Regions from separate parts of the Paenibacillus rhizoplanae genome, predicted to be linked through region 1. Evidence: riboswitches for the same ligand, from Rfam matches in the RefSeq annotation. Region 1 holds a riboswitch; each other region holds the start of a gene.
What was found. A riboswitch is a leader RNA that binds a small molecule or an ion and turns the genes downstream of it on or off. The one in region 1 is predicted to bind cyclic di-AMP.
Positions count from the first base shown of each region.

Region 2: it holds a riboswitch for cyclic di-AMP, as region 1 does, so the genes downstream of both, ACFSX3_RS00445 (alpha/beta fold hydrolase) here and ACFSX3_RS00330 (C40 family peptidase) in region 1, are expected to answer to the same signal.
Region 3: it holds a riboswitch for cyclic di-AMP, as region 1 does, so the genes downstream of both, ACFSX3_RS01185 (3D domain-containing protein) here and ACFSX3_RS00330 (C40 family peptidase) in region 1, are expected to answer to the same signal.
Region 4: it holds a riboswitch for cyclic di-AMP, as region 1 does, so the genes downstream of both, ACFSX3_RS24035 (APC family permease) here and ACFSX3_RS00330 (C40 family peptidase) in region 1, are expected to answer to the same signal.

Region 1 is NZ_JBHUKY010000002.1:15,819-19,795, forward strand. It holds gene ACFSX3_RS00315 (4a-hydroxytetrahydrobiopterin dehydratase) at 1-45, shown strand, start outside; gene ACFSX3_RS00320 (c-type cytochrome) at 174-530, opposite strand; gene ACFSX3_RS00325 (GNAT family N-acetyltransferase) at 658-1,143, opposite strand; gene ACFSX3_RS00330 (C40 family peptidase) at 1,318-1,809, opposite strand; cyclic di-AMP (ydaO/yuaA leader) riboswitch at 1,814-1,957, opposite strand; gene ACFSX3_RS00335 (C40 family peptidase) at 2,355-2,783, opposite strand; cyclic di-AMP (ydaO/yuaA leader) riboswitch at 2,841-2,979, opposite strand; gene ACFSX3_RS00340 (hypothetical protein) at 3,195-3,977, opposite strand, start outside.
Region 2 is NZ_JBHUKY010000003.1:15,633-19,609, forward strand. It holds gene ACFSX3_RS00425 (Na+/H+ antiporter subunit D) at 1-804, shown strand, start outside; gene ACFSX3_RS00430 (Na+/H+ antiporter subunit E) at 810-1,292, shown strand; gene ACFSX3_RS00435 (Na(+)/H(+) antiporter subunit F1) at 1,292-1,585, shown strand; gene mnhG (monovalent cation/H(+) antiporter subunit G) at 1,575-1,934, shown strand; cyclic di-AMP (ydaO/yuaA leader) riboswitch at 1,933-2,066, shown strand; gene ACFSX3_RS00445 (alpha/beta fold hydrolase) at 2,074-2,889, shown strand; gene ACFSX3_RS00450 (TrkH family potassium uptake protein) at 2,916-3,977, shown strand, end outside.
Region 3 is NZ_JBHUKY010000004.1:46,839-50,815, reverse strand. It holds gene ACFSX3_RS01195 (HD domain-containing protein) at 1-512, shown strand, start outside; gene ACFSX3_RS01190 (TatD family hydrolase) at 575-1,345, shown strand; cyclic di-AMP (ydaO/yuaA leader) riboswitch at 1,544-1,771, shown strand; gene ACFSX3_RS01185 (3D domain-containing protein) at 2,058-3,218, shown strand; gene rnmV (ribonuclease M5) at 3,380-3,931, shown strand; gene rsmA (16S rRNA (adenine(1518)-N(6)/adenine(1519)-N(6))-dimethyltransferase RsmA) at 3,928-3,977, shown strand, end outside.
Region 4 is NZ_JBHUKY010000054.1:99,079-103,055, reverse strand. It holds gene ACFSX3_RS24050 (sensor histidine kinase) at 1-593, shown strand, start outside; gene ACFSX3_RS24045 (DsbA family protein) at 687-1,448, shown strand; gene ACFSX3_RS24040 (disulfide oxidoreductase) at 1,445-1,879, shown strand; cyclic di-AMP (ydaO/yuaA leader) riboswitch at 2,106-2,266, shown strand; gene ACFSX3_RS24035 (APC family permease) at 2,395-3,977, shown strand, end outside.

The sequences.
Region 1 (3,977 bases):
CGCCAGGCTCGTGAATTTAATGAGGCGTTTGAGAAGAACCGCTAGAGGACAAGGCCCTTATGAAGACGACAGGAATACCTGATCAATAGAAATGCCCGTGCAAGGATTATTCGATATCCTTGTCACGGGCATTATGCATAGGAATGAAGAGCGTGGTGAGTACAGGTTGCGGATTATTTCTTCTCGGCCAGCCATAAGGCTACATTCGCAATCTCTTCAGGGGCCAGCCTGTCTTTGAAGGAAGGCATCTGGCCGCGTCCCTTGGTGACTATGCTGTAGATCTGCGGCGCGTCATGCGATGCACCCTCCTGTTGCAGGCTAGGTCCTGCACCGCCCTGAAGCTGGTCACCGTGGCAGGAGATACAGTTGGCCTTCACTGTCGCCTCTGCGCTCGCAGCATCAAGCACAACCTCCGGCATGGTCGGTTTGTTCTGTTCTGCCACCTGGGATTTGCCGGGCAAGGTAAACATTAAGATTACTGCAAAGGCACAGGCGGCAAAAAACAAACCGCTCATGATCCATTTCTGCATCTGCATCCGTCCCTCCATGTAAGCTGCTGTCTCCATTATAGCGGATGGTGAAGTGTTATCATAGTATTTGTGTCAAAAAAATGAACACATATGATCCATTTTTTTGAAAATACCTCCGTCCCCGGTGTTATTCCTCATAGACCATGCAGTAAAAAGGCTTATTGCCGGTCGGAGTGCGGCGTTCATAGGTATCCGTTATGGTGAAACCGCATTTCTGGTAGGCGCGGATGGCGCGCTGATTCCAGGTCAGCACCTCCAGATCGATCTCGCGCTCCGGGTAACGGGCCCGTGCTGCCTGCACAATAGCCTTCATGAACAGATGCCCCATTCCATGACCGCACAGATCGGGCCGCATTCCGACACCAAGCCGGACTACCCCCTCCATCGGAAAGAGCTGGGCGAAGCCGCACAGATCCCCCTGTCCGTTCACTACAGATACATATTGCCTACTTCGCAGCTGCGGGTCTCCGAACTCTACGCCCAGCGCCTGCATCTGCTCCCAGGACATCCACCCGTAAATATTATACGGAGGTTTGTAGCTCCACTCACAGATCTCAGCGGCATGCTGCGGTTCCATAGGTACAACATAAAAGGTTAGCGGGGAGCTAATCATAAGCGGGCGGCCTCCTTTCCGGGACAATGCTTTTTACTATATTATATATATTTTATGAAAAGGCGGAATGGGTGTTTTACAAATATAGAGCAGGGTAAGTAATTTTATAGACAAAAAAAGCCCTTCTCCAAGATTTCGGCAAAAATCTCGGAAAAGAGCGTAGGTTACAAAGGTTTATTGTACATCGTCGTTGTCTTGGGAATCCGAAGCTACAGTCTTGTAGGCATCTGTACTCATGATCCGTTTGGCGCCAACGTAGCGGTTGACGTAATAGCTGTCATTCAGCGAACTGATGGTTACACCACGTGAGGAAGAGGCATGAGCGAAATCGCCGTCACCGACATAAATACCGACATGGGACACGCCTTTACCGTTTGTATTAAAGAATACAAGATCGCCTGGTCTCATCTCGTCGCGGGACACGGCAGAACCCATCTGATACTGGGAGCCGGATTGATGGGGCAGGTTAATGCCGATCTTATCAAAAACAAACATTGTAAATCCGGAGCAATCAAACCCGTTAGTCGATGTACCGCCGGACACGTATTTGGTTCCGATGGTTTTGTCGATCACTTTATCCATTTTGGAATCCGCGAAAGCGCTTCCTGCTCCGATGGTGAAGATAATGGACAAGCTTAGTACTGCGGCTGCTAGCTTCTTCTTCAAAAGTAAGTACCCCTTCCAATGCCTACGAGGTTAGCTTAAGGGTTCGGTTGAAGGTCCCCTATGACCCCTCTTAGAATAGGAGGTCAATTCACCCAAAGTGGTTCCCCCGTTTCCCTAAACTCATTAGGGAACTCGGCATAACTGTTGATTAGGATTAGCTGTTCATTCAATACATGACAAAACCTATATTAAAAGCGATTCAATAATTACAAAAATGTTACTAAAAGCTCACTGCGATAATTGTAGCAAAGACTAAGTCGCTTGGCAATCACTTATAACATATTAATGCATCTTTTTTGCTGTTTTTTAGAGTTATAGACCTTCCGAAAGACTCATATCTATGCGCCGGGGCTATTTTATATGATTTTTTTCTTTGTTTTTGCAGGAAAATGCTGTTTCAAGGCTGCGGATTCGGTGTAAAAGGTAGAATAAGGAAAAGGAAAAACCCGGAAATGATTACGGCAATAATCATCCCGGGCTCGTATAAGTTACATTTAGTTGTTAGAGGCAGAAATATTCGGGGTATGCTTCAAGGGTTCTAAGGTTCAATCGTAAGCGACAGCTTGGTAGGCTGTTGTGCTCATTACTCGTTTGGCACCAACGTAGCGGTTGGCCCAGTAGGACTGGCTCATCGAACTGATGGTTACACCACGTGAACTCGAGGACTGTGCAAACTTCCCGTTTCCAACATAAATACCGACATGGGATACTCCATTGCCCAGGGTATTGAAGAACACGAGATCACCTGAACGCAAATTGCTCTTGGATACAGTGGTTCCTACTTTGTATTGTGCTTTGGAGGTACGGGGCAAGGTAAGCCCAACATTCTTGAATACGTACTTGGTGAATCCGGAACAATCGAAGCCGTTGGTGTTAGTGCCCCCGGTTTTATATGACGTTCCAATGGTTTTTGAAATCACAGTATCCATCTTGGAATCTGCGAAGGCACTGCCTGCTCCGAGTGTGAATACCATCACAAGACCCAGCGCTGCTGCGGTGCATTTTTTCTTGAAGTTCTGAATAATCAAAAGATGTACTCCTTCCAGGGCCTGCGAGGTTAGCTTAAGGATTCGGTAGAAGGTTCCCCTATGACCCCTCTAAAGCGAGATCAATTCACCCAAAATATGGTTCCCCCACTTCCCGGTGCAGGGAATTCGGCGTTATGTGCACCAGAACAGTGACTTATCGGCAATTAGTTAATTTTCATTGGTTACGGTAAATTCTGTTTGAAAGATTACAACTTTGTTACTAGTAGTACAGGCATCATTGTATCAGAGGTTTTACCGTTTTGCAAATGCTTTTGTCCTTCGCTTCAAGAAAAAAAGAGTCCTGCTCCCTGCTTTGAGGGGCTGTGACTCTTTTTAGTATGCCGTTTTGACAGCTTATTATTGTGGAAATGATTTACTGGACCAGAGGTGGTACTGGGCAGCGATTCCCCACATATTGAACAGCGTGGAGGGCAGCGGAGCTGCCTGGCGGAGCATAAGGGCCGGCAGCCCCGGGTACAGCAGCGCAGAAGCACTGCAGAGGAGGAGCACCGCTAGGCTTCCCGCCCCCAGTATGATGGATATCCCAATGGAAGGCAGCAGCACCTTCAGGCAGATCAGCATCGAAGAGAACATGCCGGTACCGGCGGTATAGCCGAATTGCATATAGAGCAGAAGCTTGCGGACAAGGAAGAGATAGAGCAGCCAGCCCAGCACATAAGGCACCAGCTTCAGCAGGAGCGGGACATCGAGAACACCGCTGAGCAGATGACGGTACATACGCGGAAGCAGCCAGTAGAGCGGCAGGAGGGTTAGCGCCCATTCTGCGAGACTGAACAGCAGTACAGGCAGCCCATACTTTTTCATTCCGGGAAAAAAGAACAGTCCCCGCGCCCCGGCGCGTTCCTGGTGAAGCTCATGCAGCAGCCCTGCGCGGATAAAGGGGGTCAGCAGCAGCCGGAGCACCGTCAGCGCCAGCAGCAGCCACAGCCAGTGCTGGACGGCGGGGTCGGTGCGCAGGGCAGTCTGCCCTTCGATATAATACAGCAGTCTGCCTATCCCGCTGCCGCCGGCATTCGCATCCGGATAGCGCAGCAGGACGGGAACAACCGCGCTTTTAATAAATTTGTACAGGAAATATCCCCAGAACAGCCGGTAGATAAATAGCAGAATCAATATATA
Region 2 (3,977 bases), on a different contig from region 1:
TTCTTCTGGCTTCCAGGGTCCTACAGTGCACCTCCGGCGGCTGTCAGAGCGTTGTTCGGTGCCCTGCTGACCAAAGTAGGACTCTATGCAATCATCCGCACCTTCACGTTGCTGTTCGTGAACGATCCCGGCTTCACCCATGACTGGATCGCCTGGATGGCTGCTGCTACCATGATCCTGGGCAGCCTGGGGGCAGTGGCTTATAAGGATATCCCGCGGATTCTGAATTATAACATCATTATCAGCGTTGGATTTGTAGCCTTTGGAATCGCTGCAGGGACTGCAGATTCAATGAATGGGGCAGTCTTCTATCTGTTGCACGATATGCTGGCCAAGGGACTTATGTTTATTCTGGGCGGGATGATTATATCCGCAGCCGGAACGGACCGGCTTGGAAGTATGGGCGGGATGATCAGAAAGTATCCGCTTCTCGGCTGGATGTTTTTCATTCTGGCACTCGCCCTGGTGGGGATTCCGCCGCTTAGCGGTTTTGCCGGCAAAATTATGATCCTCCGCGGAGCGTTGTCAGAGGGGATGCTTACGTTGTCTCTAATTGGTCTGGGGTCAAGTTTTATGGTGCTGTTCTCCCTGATGAAGGTGTTCCGGCTGGCATTCTGGGGAAATGAACCCAAGGAAGAGCAGCCTAAGGTGAGCTTGAAGGCTGCTTCGGCTGTGGCTGCCGGCTTGCTGCTGCTTGTGATTGCAATGGGGATCGGGGCGGAGGTTGTGTATACTTATGTATCGCAGGCTGGTGACGTTCTGGCTTCACCTGCGCTATATATAGAAGCCATAATGAAGGAGTAGAGGAGATGGCCTTACAATTCCTGTTTAATCTGTTGATTGCCTTTCTGTGGATGGCGATAAATAATAATAACTCCGGTTCAACCTTCGTTGTAGGTTATCTGCTGGGCATCGGGCTTTTACTGTTATTTAGGAAATCCAGGTCCCAGTCCCGGCCATTCTATCTCATACGTATATGGGCTGTACTTAAGCTCCTGCTGATCTTTGCCCGTGAACTTACGGTTTCGAATTTCGTGGTCATAGGTCATATTATCCGTCCAAAACTGGCTATACGTCCCGGTATCTTTGCTTATGAGACTGCTTTGACCACGCCCTGGGAAGTTACACTGCTCTCGTGCCTGATTTGTCTGACACCGGGAACCCTGACCCTGGATGTTTCCAAGGATGGCAAGACGCTGTACATTCATGCAATTGATATTAAAGATGCAGAGCTGCTGGTCACGCAGATTAGAGGCACTTTCGAACGAGCGATTAGGGAGGTGACCCGTTAATGATCCCAGTTATGCTAACCGTGGCCATGATCATTCTGGCTCTGGCGATGCTGGCCTGCCTGTTCCGTCTCCTGAAAGGGCCAACCCGCTCCGACAGGGTTGCCGCACTCGATTCGATAGGCATTCATGTACTTGCTATGATAACCGTCTTTAGTATGCTGCTGGATACCCAGGATTTTATAGAAGTCATCCTGGTTATCGGGATTCTGACGTTTATTGGTACTACGGCACTGGCCAGATATATTGAACGGGGAGCCGTTATAGAGGATGGAGGGAACCCCAATGACAGGTGAACTGATTAGCTCTATTCTTGTGGTAATGGGCGCAGTCTTCTGCGGCTTAAGTGCCTTCGGCTTAGTACGGCTGCCCGATGTGTATCTGCGTTCACATGCTGCTACCAAAAGTGCAACCTTCGGGGTACTCTGTTTGCTGACAGGAGGCTTCCTGTACTTTTGGTTCAAAGACGGAACGGTTAACGTCAAGCTTCTGCTGGCGATTGTATTTGTATTCATCACTTCACCGGTAGCAGGTCATTTAAATGGCCGGGCTGCCTACCGTTCCGGAGTGCCCCTATGGAAGGGAAGCGTTCAGGATGACCTGAAGTCACTGAAGGAAGAAAGTAAGGAAACGTCTGTGAAATAATAGTTAATCGCTGAATTCCTTATAGGAAGCGGGGGAACCAGGTTACATGGGGTGAATCTCGGAAAAAACGAGTAGGGCTACTTTCAGGCCCGAATCCGGCAGCTAACCCCGCAAGCGTTCATGAGAGGATGCACTATATATGCCGTATATTGAATTGAATGGAACATCGCTGTATTATGAGATGTCGGGCAGCGGTCTGCCCATTGTTTTTATTCATGATTATTCGACCTCTCATCATCTGTTTGAGCCGCAAGCGGATTATTTCAGCAAGCGTGTCAAAGTGATCGTATTCGATTTGAGAGGGAACGGACAATCGGGTAAAATGGATGTGGAGATCAGCCGGATCGTAGACACACAATGTGAAGATTTGAAGCTGTTATTGGATGCTTTATCTGTAGAGAAGGCTGTTATCGTAGCTTGTTCCAGTGGTGCTGTGCTCGCCCAGAAATTCGCCTATCTGTACCCTGAACGGGTAATGAATATGGTATTGGTGGACAGTTATTTTCAGGAGGATTACACGGCGAGAGGCAGTAAAATGAAAGGAATCTTTGAGGTCTGCGCATGGGCGGCTCATTATCTTCCTGCCGAAATGTTCATCCGTTCCTTGCGCATCACCTACAATAAATGGCTCTCGGCTTATCATATTCTCAGGAAAGAGCTTGTGCATGAACGGACAACGGAATTAATTAAGCAGCGGCTGGCACTTAGACAAACGGACAGCTACGGGTTCGCATTACGGCTGCAGATTCCTGTTCTTGTTGTATCCGGGAATCAGAATGAATGGGCGCTGGAGCAGGTGATAAGAACAGCCGGCAAGTATCCGTCTGCCCGTCTGGCGATCCTTGAGGATGCGATGTATCCGACTCATCTGTGTCAACCCCAGCTCTTCAACCGTATATTACTGGATTATCTTAGGGAACAGCATAGTTTTCAGCGGGCGGCAGCTGGCAACTAACTTGAATTATAATGGGAGCCAATGATATGTTCTTTAACAAAATCTCATCCTTCATCACAAAACTCAAACTGACCTCATCCAGAATCATTTTACTCGGTTTTGCAGTCCCTATACTTCTTGGTACAGTGCTGCTGGCCTTGCCGATATCTTCGTCCAGCGGACTTAGTATAGGATGGCTGGCAGCACTGTTTACTTCGACTTCAGCCGTATGTGTAACGGGACTCGTTGTACTTGATACCGGTACCGACTTTTCTCATTTTGGACAGATGATCATCTTACTTCTGATTCAAATTGGCGGATTGGGATTTATGACATTCAGTGTTTTGATTGCCGTGATCATGGGGAAAAAGATTGGACTAAAAGAACGTCTGCTTATCCAGCAATCATCTAATTCTGTAACAACACAAGGAGTCGTGCGGTTATCACTCAATATCTTTCTCATTTCATTTATCGTGGAGACAACTGGAGCTATAGTGTTGGCCCTTCGATGGGCCCATGAACTAGGAACAACAAGGTCCATTTATTATGGAATATTCCATTCAGTGTCTGCCTTCAATAACGCCGGATTTGGATTATGGCCAGACAGTCTGAGCCGCTATGTGGGTGACCCGTTAGTTAATATTGTTATCTCTTTTTTGTTTATCATCGGCGGGATTGGATTCACGGTGATTCTGGATCTGTACCGGAAAAGAAGATGGAGAGCTCTCTCCTTTCATACAAAAATAGTTTTAATTACCTCTGGGCTCCTTTGTATGGCAGGGTTTTTGGTGATTTTTGCGATTGAACTCTTTAACACGAAAACATTCAGTACTCTCTCATGGAGTGAAAGAACTTGGGCGGCATATTTTCAGGGTGTTGTTACCCGGACAGCCGGCTTTAATTCCATCGATATTGGAGCAATGCTCCCGGCTTCACAATTTTTCATGATTTTCCTGATGTTTGTAGGGGCTTCGTCCGGATCGACTGGAGGAGGTATAAAAACGACCACTTTTGCTGTACTCATGTTAAGTATCGTCTCAACGATTAAGGGGAAGACAGATGTGCAACTGCTTAAAAAACGCATCTCTCAGGATATCATATTCAGGGCA
Region 3 (3,977 bases), on a different contig from region 1:
ATGCCTTCAGATTCATGATCGAGCCCTTGAGTGATCTGTTCAGCGGAGAGGTGACGGTAGCTCAGTATCTGCTGCTCGATGAAGCCTTGATGCAGACTGCCTTCATGCAGTGGACGCTGGAGGAGGATGACATTCTGAGCGACTTGTGCAGCCGGTTTATCCATCGTAAACTGTATAAATATGTGGAGATGGAGCATCTGGATTCCGGCACCATTGACGAAATCCGCCGCAGCTTCGACGGTGCCGGACTGCGGCCCGATTATGACCTGGAAATTGATTTCCCCACCGATCTTCCTTATGATGTGTTCCGTCCGGGAGACGGGTTTGACAGCAAGCAGATTCTGCTTCTGGACAAGTATGACCAGTTGAGGGAAATCTCCGAGGTTTCGGATATTGTACGCTCTATCAGCGGCATTCACCGCGGCAGATACCATCTGTATTTTCCGCAGGACAGGCTGCAGAAAGCCCTTCCACAGCTGCCGCCGTCTATCGCAGAGATTTTTGCCAAATAATCAGATCAAGCCTGGAATTCTGGAATTATAGATAGAATCACAAGCCGAAAGGATGTAATGTAATGCAGCTATTCGACACACATACCCATCTGGATGCTCCACAATTCGACGAAGACCGCGAAGAGGTCATTGCCAGAGCACTGGAATCCGGAGTCAGCAAAATGATCAACATCGGCTTTAACCGGGAAACGATACCGACCACCATGCAGCTTGCCGAGAAATATGATTATATTTATGCAGCCGTAGGCTGGCATCCCCAGGATGCGATCAGTATGAAGGACGGAGACCTGGAGTGGATCGCCTCCCTGTGTGCTCATCCCAAGGTGGTCGCCATCGGTGAGATCGGGCTTGATTATTACTGGGACACCTCCCCTAAGGAAGTGCAGCATGAAGTATTCCGCAAGCAGATCGGGCTTGCCCGTGAGCTGAAGATGCCAATTAGTATTCATAACCGTGATGCTCATGAAGATGTCATCCGTATTCTCCGTGAGGAAAAGGCGGGCGAGGTTGGCGGCGTTATGCATTCCTTCTCCGGCAGCTGGGAAAGTGCCAAGATGTGTCTTGATTTGGGCTTCCATCTTTCTTTTGGAGGACCGATTACGTTCAAGAATGCCAGGGTACCCAAAGAGGTGCTTGCCCAGACTCCGCTGGACCGGCTTCTCATCGAAACAGACTCCCCATATCTGACTCCGCACCCGTTCCGGGGCAAGCGAAATGAGACCGCTCATGTGAGGCTGGTAGCGGAGGCAGCTGCGGCAATAAAAGGGATTGAATTACAGGAATTGGCGGAAATTACGTATGCGAACGCACTGGAACGATTTGGTATACTCTGAAAATGAGAGTAAAAGTGATGAAAAATGAAGTATAGCGGATATATTAAACTTTTATGACCGAAAAACGGCCGATTATTACAATATTTTAATCATTTTTTTACGTAAACGTGGTTGAATCGTCCTTTACAACATGTATCAAAACAGGATATCATCTTTTCAGTGCAGTGAGCTGTTGTAACTGTGACAGTCACTTTTTCATGGATCGTCTCGCTGAGTCTCCGGATGGAGAACGGGGGAACCAATAATGCTCTGCCGCATGAACGTATGAGAGTACAACACAGAATTGCCGCAGACTTTATTTGATTTCTTTACGTGGTCTTTGGGGTGAATTTGAGGGCAACCGCCGTGAGCGGGTGACCTGAGATAGGGCGTCTCTCTTATGCCCGAACCCGACAGCTAACCCCGTAAGCGCAAGTAAGAGAGGAAACCTCGTGCATAAGCATTCCCGCGTTTTTGACACCGGAGAAGCCACGAAAGAGTCCTCCATGAACTCTTTTTAGGCTTTTTTTGTTTTGAATAACGCGGATGCTCCCGGCATACTGTTGTATAACAGATATCCGGAGTAACTATGCCGAGCAGGCGATCCATGAGCAGGAAACGCTGAAGCAATGCGGGCGTATCCTGTTGCAATCTCAAACCTAGTTTCGTCAGAAGTGATACAGTCACCTTGATATAACTTAGACGACGGGGCTATGTAAGGAGGATGGAGAGAGTGGGCGTATTCCAACCAGAGGTATCCCATGATTCGCAATCATCCAGCAGGTCTATCGCATTACGGTTGAAGCAAGTAAATCCCCGCGTAGTTTTACTTGCCGGTGTGGTATCGATTGTTATCGCACTGTTAATTCTGCTGTACGTACACGGTCAGAGCAAAAAGGAAATTACTCTAGTAATAGACGGACAGGTACAGACACTGGAGACGCGGGAAACGCTGTTCAGTGATGTGCTGGCTAAGGAACAGATTTCGCTGCAGGCGCATGATGAATTATCTATTGGCCTTAGTGATGAAATAAAAGACGGCGACCGTATCGTGATTAACACTGCGCAAAAGTTCGCTCTTACCGTAGACGGGAAGACCGAGACGTTATTTACGACCGAGGATACCATTGGTCAGGCCATTGGCAAACTGGGCCTCAGCCTGGAAGGCTTAGACAAGATTTACCCTTCGCTAGAAACCGCAGTATCTGCAGACATGGAAATCAAAATTGTCCGGATTAACAAGCATGTGGTTCAACGGACAACCAATTTGCCTTTCCGGGTAATCAAGACAGCAGACCCCTCTTTGACCAAGGGAACCGTAAGAGTTGCACAGGCAGGCAAGCCGGGCGTAATGATCCAGCACATCGAGAAGATTTATCAAGATGGCGAGCTGGCCACCATGCGCATGATCGGCAAAGAAGTACAGACGGTTACCAAGGACAAAGTCATTGCCATTGGTACCAAGCCGCTTCCTAAGCCCGCTCCTGTTGTTGCCAAAGTTTCCAAACCTGTAACAACCTCCAAGTCATCTAAAGCCAGTGCAAAGGCCAGCAATGTTACCAGTAAAGCTGGTGTGGATTTTGAGTACAAAAGAATGATTAAGAACGTATCCATGACCGCGTATTCCTCGCAAGAACCGGGTATTGGAACACGTACCGCCTCCGGCACACGCGTAACGGAAGGCCGCACTATAGCTGTAGATCCAAGTATTATACCAATCGGCTGGTGGGTGTACATTGAAGGATTAGGGTTTCGCCGAGCAGAGGATACCGGCGGTGCCATCAAAGGCAACAAGGTGGATGTCTATTACGATTCACTGAGCCATGCCCGTAATTTCGGACGTAAGTCGCGGACACTCTATGTGATCGGACCTGTGAAGCCGGAGCTGAACTAAACGTAAAGTCTTTTGCAAATTAACGGTTAATACGATATAGTGAGGGAAGCACTTACGAAATTTTAGAGAGCTGCCGCTCATCACTTATACATTCTTTAGCCAAAAAGAAGGGGAGCGAATCCTCTTCTTTTTGCGTTCTGGAGTAAGGAGTAACATTATTTATGATTAAAGAGCTGATTGTGGTTGAAGGGAAAAGCGATACCGTTGCTGTTAAGCGGGCGGTAGAGGCAGATACGATCGAAACCGGGGGCTCGGCAGTGGACCGCAAGGTCATTGCCAAGATCCAGCTTGCCATGCAGCGCCGGGGCGTAATCATTCTTACGGACCCGGATCATGCCGGGGAGCGGATCCGCAAAATTGTCGCGGCCAAGGTACCGGGGTGCAAGCATGCCTTCATCCCGGAGAAGGATGCAACCCGCAAAGGGGATATCGGGATAGAGAACGCTTCGCCTGAGGCCATCCGCCATGCGCTGGAGCATGTGCATACCTCCTTCGAGGGGGCGCCGGTCATCATCGGGCTGGATGAGCTCATGGCCGGAGGGCTAATGGTGCATCCCCGCGCCGCAGAGCGCAGAATGCAGCTGGGCAATCTGCTCGGTATCGGTTATTGCAATGGCAAGCAGCTGTACAAACGTCTGGCGATGTTCGGCATTACCCGCGAGGAGTTCGCGCAGGCCCTCGCCCAAATTGATCAGGGAGGCATTACTTCATGAGTGGTACCGAGAACATCTCGTCCCCAACAAGAACCAAAGCGATAAT
Region 4 (3,977 bases), on a different contig from region 1:
TGAGCGATATTCTCGATATCTCCCGGCTGGAGGCGGATGGGCTGGCGCTGAATAAGGATAGTTTCGGGCTGAAGGCGCTGCTCCAGGGCTGTATGGAGCTGTTCATGGTGAGCACACAAGACAAGCCGTTATCCCTGAAGCTGGAGATCGAAGAGGGGCTTCCTGACAAGTTCACCGGGGATGCCCCGCGTATCCGCCAGATTCTGATCAACCTGATCGGCAATGCTGTGAAATTCACGCCATCCGGCACGGTAACGGTTAAGGTGGAGTCCTATGGCGTCAGGGAGACCGCTCAGGCTCTGCAATTCATGGTACGTGATACTGGCATTGGCATCTCACCGGATAAGCTGCAGCTGCTCTTCCAGTCCTTCTCGCAGGTGGACGGGTCGCACACCCGCAAATACCCCGGCACGGGTCTGGGCCTTGCAATCTGCAAGAAGCTGGTCGATCTGATGCAAGGAGAGATCTGGGCAGAGCCGGCAGAGGGGGGCGGCACACAGTTCTTCTTCAGAATCAGGCTACAATCACAGGAGCATTCCCCAGAGGTATTCTTCGGCCAGGATACGGGGGGCGGGGAGAACGAAGCTGTCTAAGACAGCGATTGCCAACAAGAGAGTTAACATTATATAATTTGAAAGTAACTATTCTTTTATCACGACAGTCCAGAGGACGGAAAGGAACTCTCTTTGAGCAAAACAAAAAAGAACAATGTCATGGCTCCCCAGATGAGCAAGCAGGAGAAGCGCAGGGCAGAGCAGGAGCAGCAGAAGCAGAAAACGAGAATTCTGATCGTGAGTACGGTGGCCATCGTCATTATTATTTTTGTAGGCTTATTCATGCTGGCTTCGAAGGACTCTTCGCCTGCCGGCACAGACAGTAAGCCGGTTGCCTTCAATTACAGTGAAATGATGCGGCTTGGCAAGGAGGATGCTCCGGTCAAAATTGTGGAATTCGGCGATTTTAAATGTCCGGCTTGCGCCCAGTTCACCGGTGTCATCAAACCGCAGATCGTTCAGGGCTATGTGGATCAGAATAAAGCCGCCTTCTATTTCGTGAATCTGGCCTTCATCGCCCAGGATTCGAGAACGGCCTCTCTTGCAGCGCTGTCGGTCTATCATCAGAACCAGGAAGCGTTCTGGAAGTATTTCGATGCGATCTATGCCAATCAGGGGAATGAAGACAAGGAATGGGCTACGCCTGACTTCATGGTGAGTCTTGCCAAGCAGCTGGAGCTACCGGTGGATTATGACCTGCTGCGCAAGGATATTGATGGCCGTACCTATGAGAAGGAGCTTGACCGGGATATTCAGCTTGGCACGGATGCGGGCGTAACGAATACACCGTCCTTGTTCGTGAATGGCATCAAGGTGAAGGAGCCTTTCAATATGGAGGCGATTGACGCCCAGATTCAAGCAGCAACAGCAGCAGCAGCTGCAACCGCCCAATGACCGCCTTCTCTGCCTTCTGCCGGCGTAATTGTCTGTACTTGGCCTGGTTCGTCTGTGTGGTGGCTGTAGCGGGTAGCCTATATCTCAGTGAGGTCCTGCATTACGAGCCGTGCAAGCTGTGCTGGTTCCAGCGGATCTTCATGTACCCGCAGCTGTTCCTGCTGGGGATCGCCACCTACCGGGCGGACAAGCGGATCATTCCTTATGTGCTTCCCCTTAGCCTGATCGGCGGGAGCATCTCCATTTATCATTATGCGGAGCAGAAAATACCGGCACTCAGCAAAGTGATTCCCTGTACAATCGGCGTACCGTGCAACAAGGATTATCTGAATTGGTTCGGATTTATAACGATCCCTTTGCTGGCACTCATCGCGTTTGCATTAATTTCCATTTTACTATGGACAGGACGCAAAGAGGAGCCTGTAGAGTAAGAAGCTGACGGACAGAAGGAAGAGAAGAGAATCCCCTTAATTTTAGCAAAAAATAATATGCAAAAACCCTGTAAAATCACGTGATATAGGGATAATGAAAGAGAATGAAAGATCAAGACATACCGGATGATGAATTTGGTTGTTTTGAGTTCTTTTCATTCTTTTTTCATTTGTTTCCACGCTTTACGGAAGACGCATTGTAGCTTAATATTAGTCCTTGTGAGAAGTTGAATATGCGCTGAATTTTCCGGAAGGAAAAACGGGGGAACCACACTTTGGCCAAGGCCAAAAGGGGTGAATCGGAGCAGTCCGCAAGGACCTGTAACCGTAGGGCTACCACAGTCCGAATCCGCCAGCTAACCTCGTAAGCTACTAGTGGGATAATGACCATGCACATTAGGCATGCGGATCATTTCCGTATGCTTATTTTGGTGCCTGCATTTATGAAATCCACTTATGAAAACAGCGCAGGGAAAGCCCATTTCAACTTAACCAAGAGAGGAACTGTTATTACAATGGTAAGCAAGGTAAAACGACTATTGATCGGGCGTCCGATGAAGTCGAACGAACTCGATCATGAAAAGTTATCCAAGGTGAAAGCACTGGCTGTCCTGTCTTCTGATGCGCTATCGTCTGTAGCCTACGGAACAGAACAAATTCTAATCGTACTGGTGGCCGCCGGGTTCACCGCCATCTGGTACTCCTTGCCAATTGCATTAGCCGTATTGGGCTTGCTGGCCATCCTGATTCTGTCTTACCGGCAGACGATATTCGCCTATCCGCAGGGCGGAGGTGCTTATATTGTAGCCAAAACCAATCTTGGGGTGCATACCGGGCTACTGGCCGGCGGCTCGCTGCTGGTGGATTACATTCTGACGGTGGCGGTAAGCGCCTCGGCGGGGACGGATGCGATCACTTCGGCTTTTCCAAATCTTCATAATCATAGTGTACTTATAGCAGTATCTGTTATCTTGCTCTTAACGATTGTCAACCTGCGCGGAGTGACTGAATCGGCTTCGTTCATCGCCATCCCGGTCTATCTGTTCGTGGTCTCCATCTTCGTACTGATTATCGCAGGGATCTTCAAATATGCAACCGGCGGGGCTCATGCCCACGTTCCTGAGATTGGCACGGCAGTCTCCAATGTCAGTATGTTCCTGCTGCTGAAGGCATTCAGCTCCGGCTGTTCGGCTCTGACCGGGGTTGAGGCGGTCTCCAATGCCATTCCTAACTTCAAAGCGCCGGCGGAGAAAAATGCAGCCAAAACGCTGATGCTCATGGGCCTCATTCTCGGAGCCATGTTCACAGGGATTACGCTGCTGGCTTACTGGTATGGCATCATGCCCGATGAGAAGGCCACCGTGGTCTCGCAGATTACCGAATCTACCTTCGGGCGGGGCGGGTTGTACTTCTTCATTCAGGGAATTACGGCGGTTATCCTGTTCCTGGCAGCCAATACAGCATACTCGGCCTTCCCGCTGCTGGCGTTCATGTTCGCCAAAGACAAATATCTGCCCCATGCCTTCATGGTGCGCGGCGACCGGCTTGGCTTCTCCAACGGCATTATTTTCCTCGGCGTGATGTCGGCAGTGCTGGTAGCGGCCTTTCACGGGAATACAGAAGGGCTCATTCCATTATATGCAGTGGGGGTATTCATTCCGTTCACGCTGTCGCAGCTTGGCATGATGGTCCAATGGTACAGAACGAAGCCGAAAGGCTGGCAGAGCAAGTTCGCCGTGAATACGGTCGGGATGCTCACCACGTTAACGATCACCCTGATCTTCATTATCACCAAATTCTCCAGCGTGTGGATGGCTTTCATCTTCCTGCCGGTTGTCATCATTGTGTTCCACCGGATTCACCGCCATTATATGAATATTGCCGATCAGCTGCGGATCTGTCCGGCTACTGACAAGCCTTGTATCAAAGGAAGCACCGTAGTCGTTCCAGTCGCTGGTGTAACCCGCGCTGTACTGCATTCGATCAGTTATGCGAAGTCATTGACCGATAATGTGGTTGCTGTATATGTGGGCTTCGATGAAGAAGAGATACACAAGATGGAACAGAAGTGGGAGGAGTGGGACCCCGGCGTACGCCT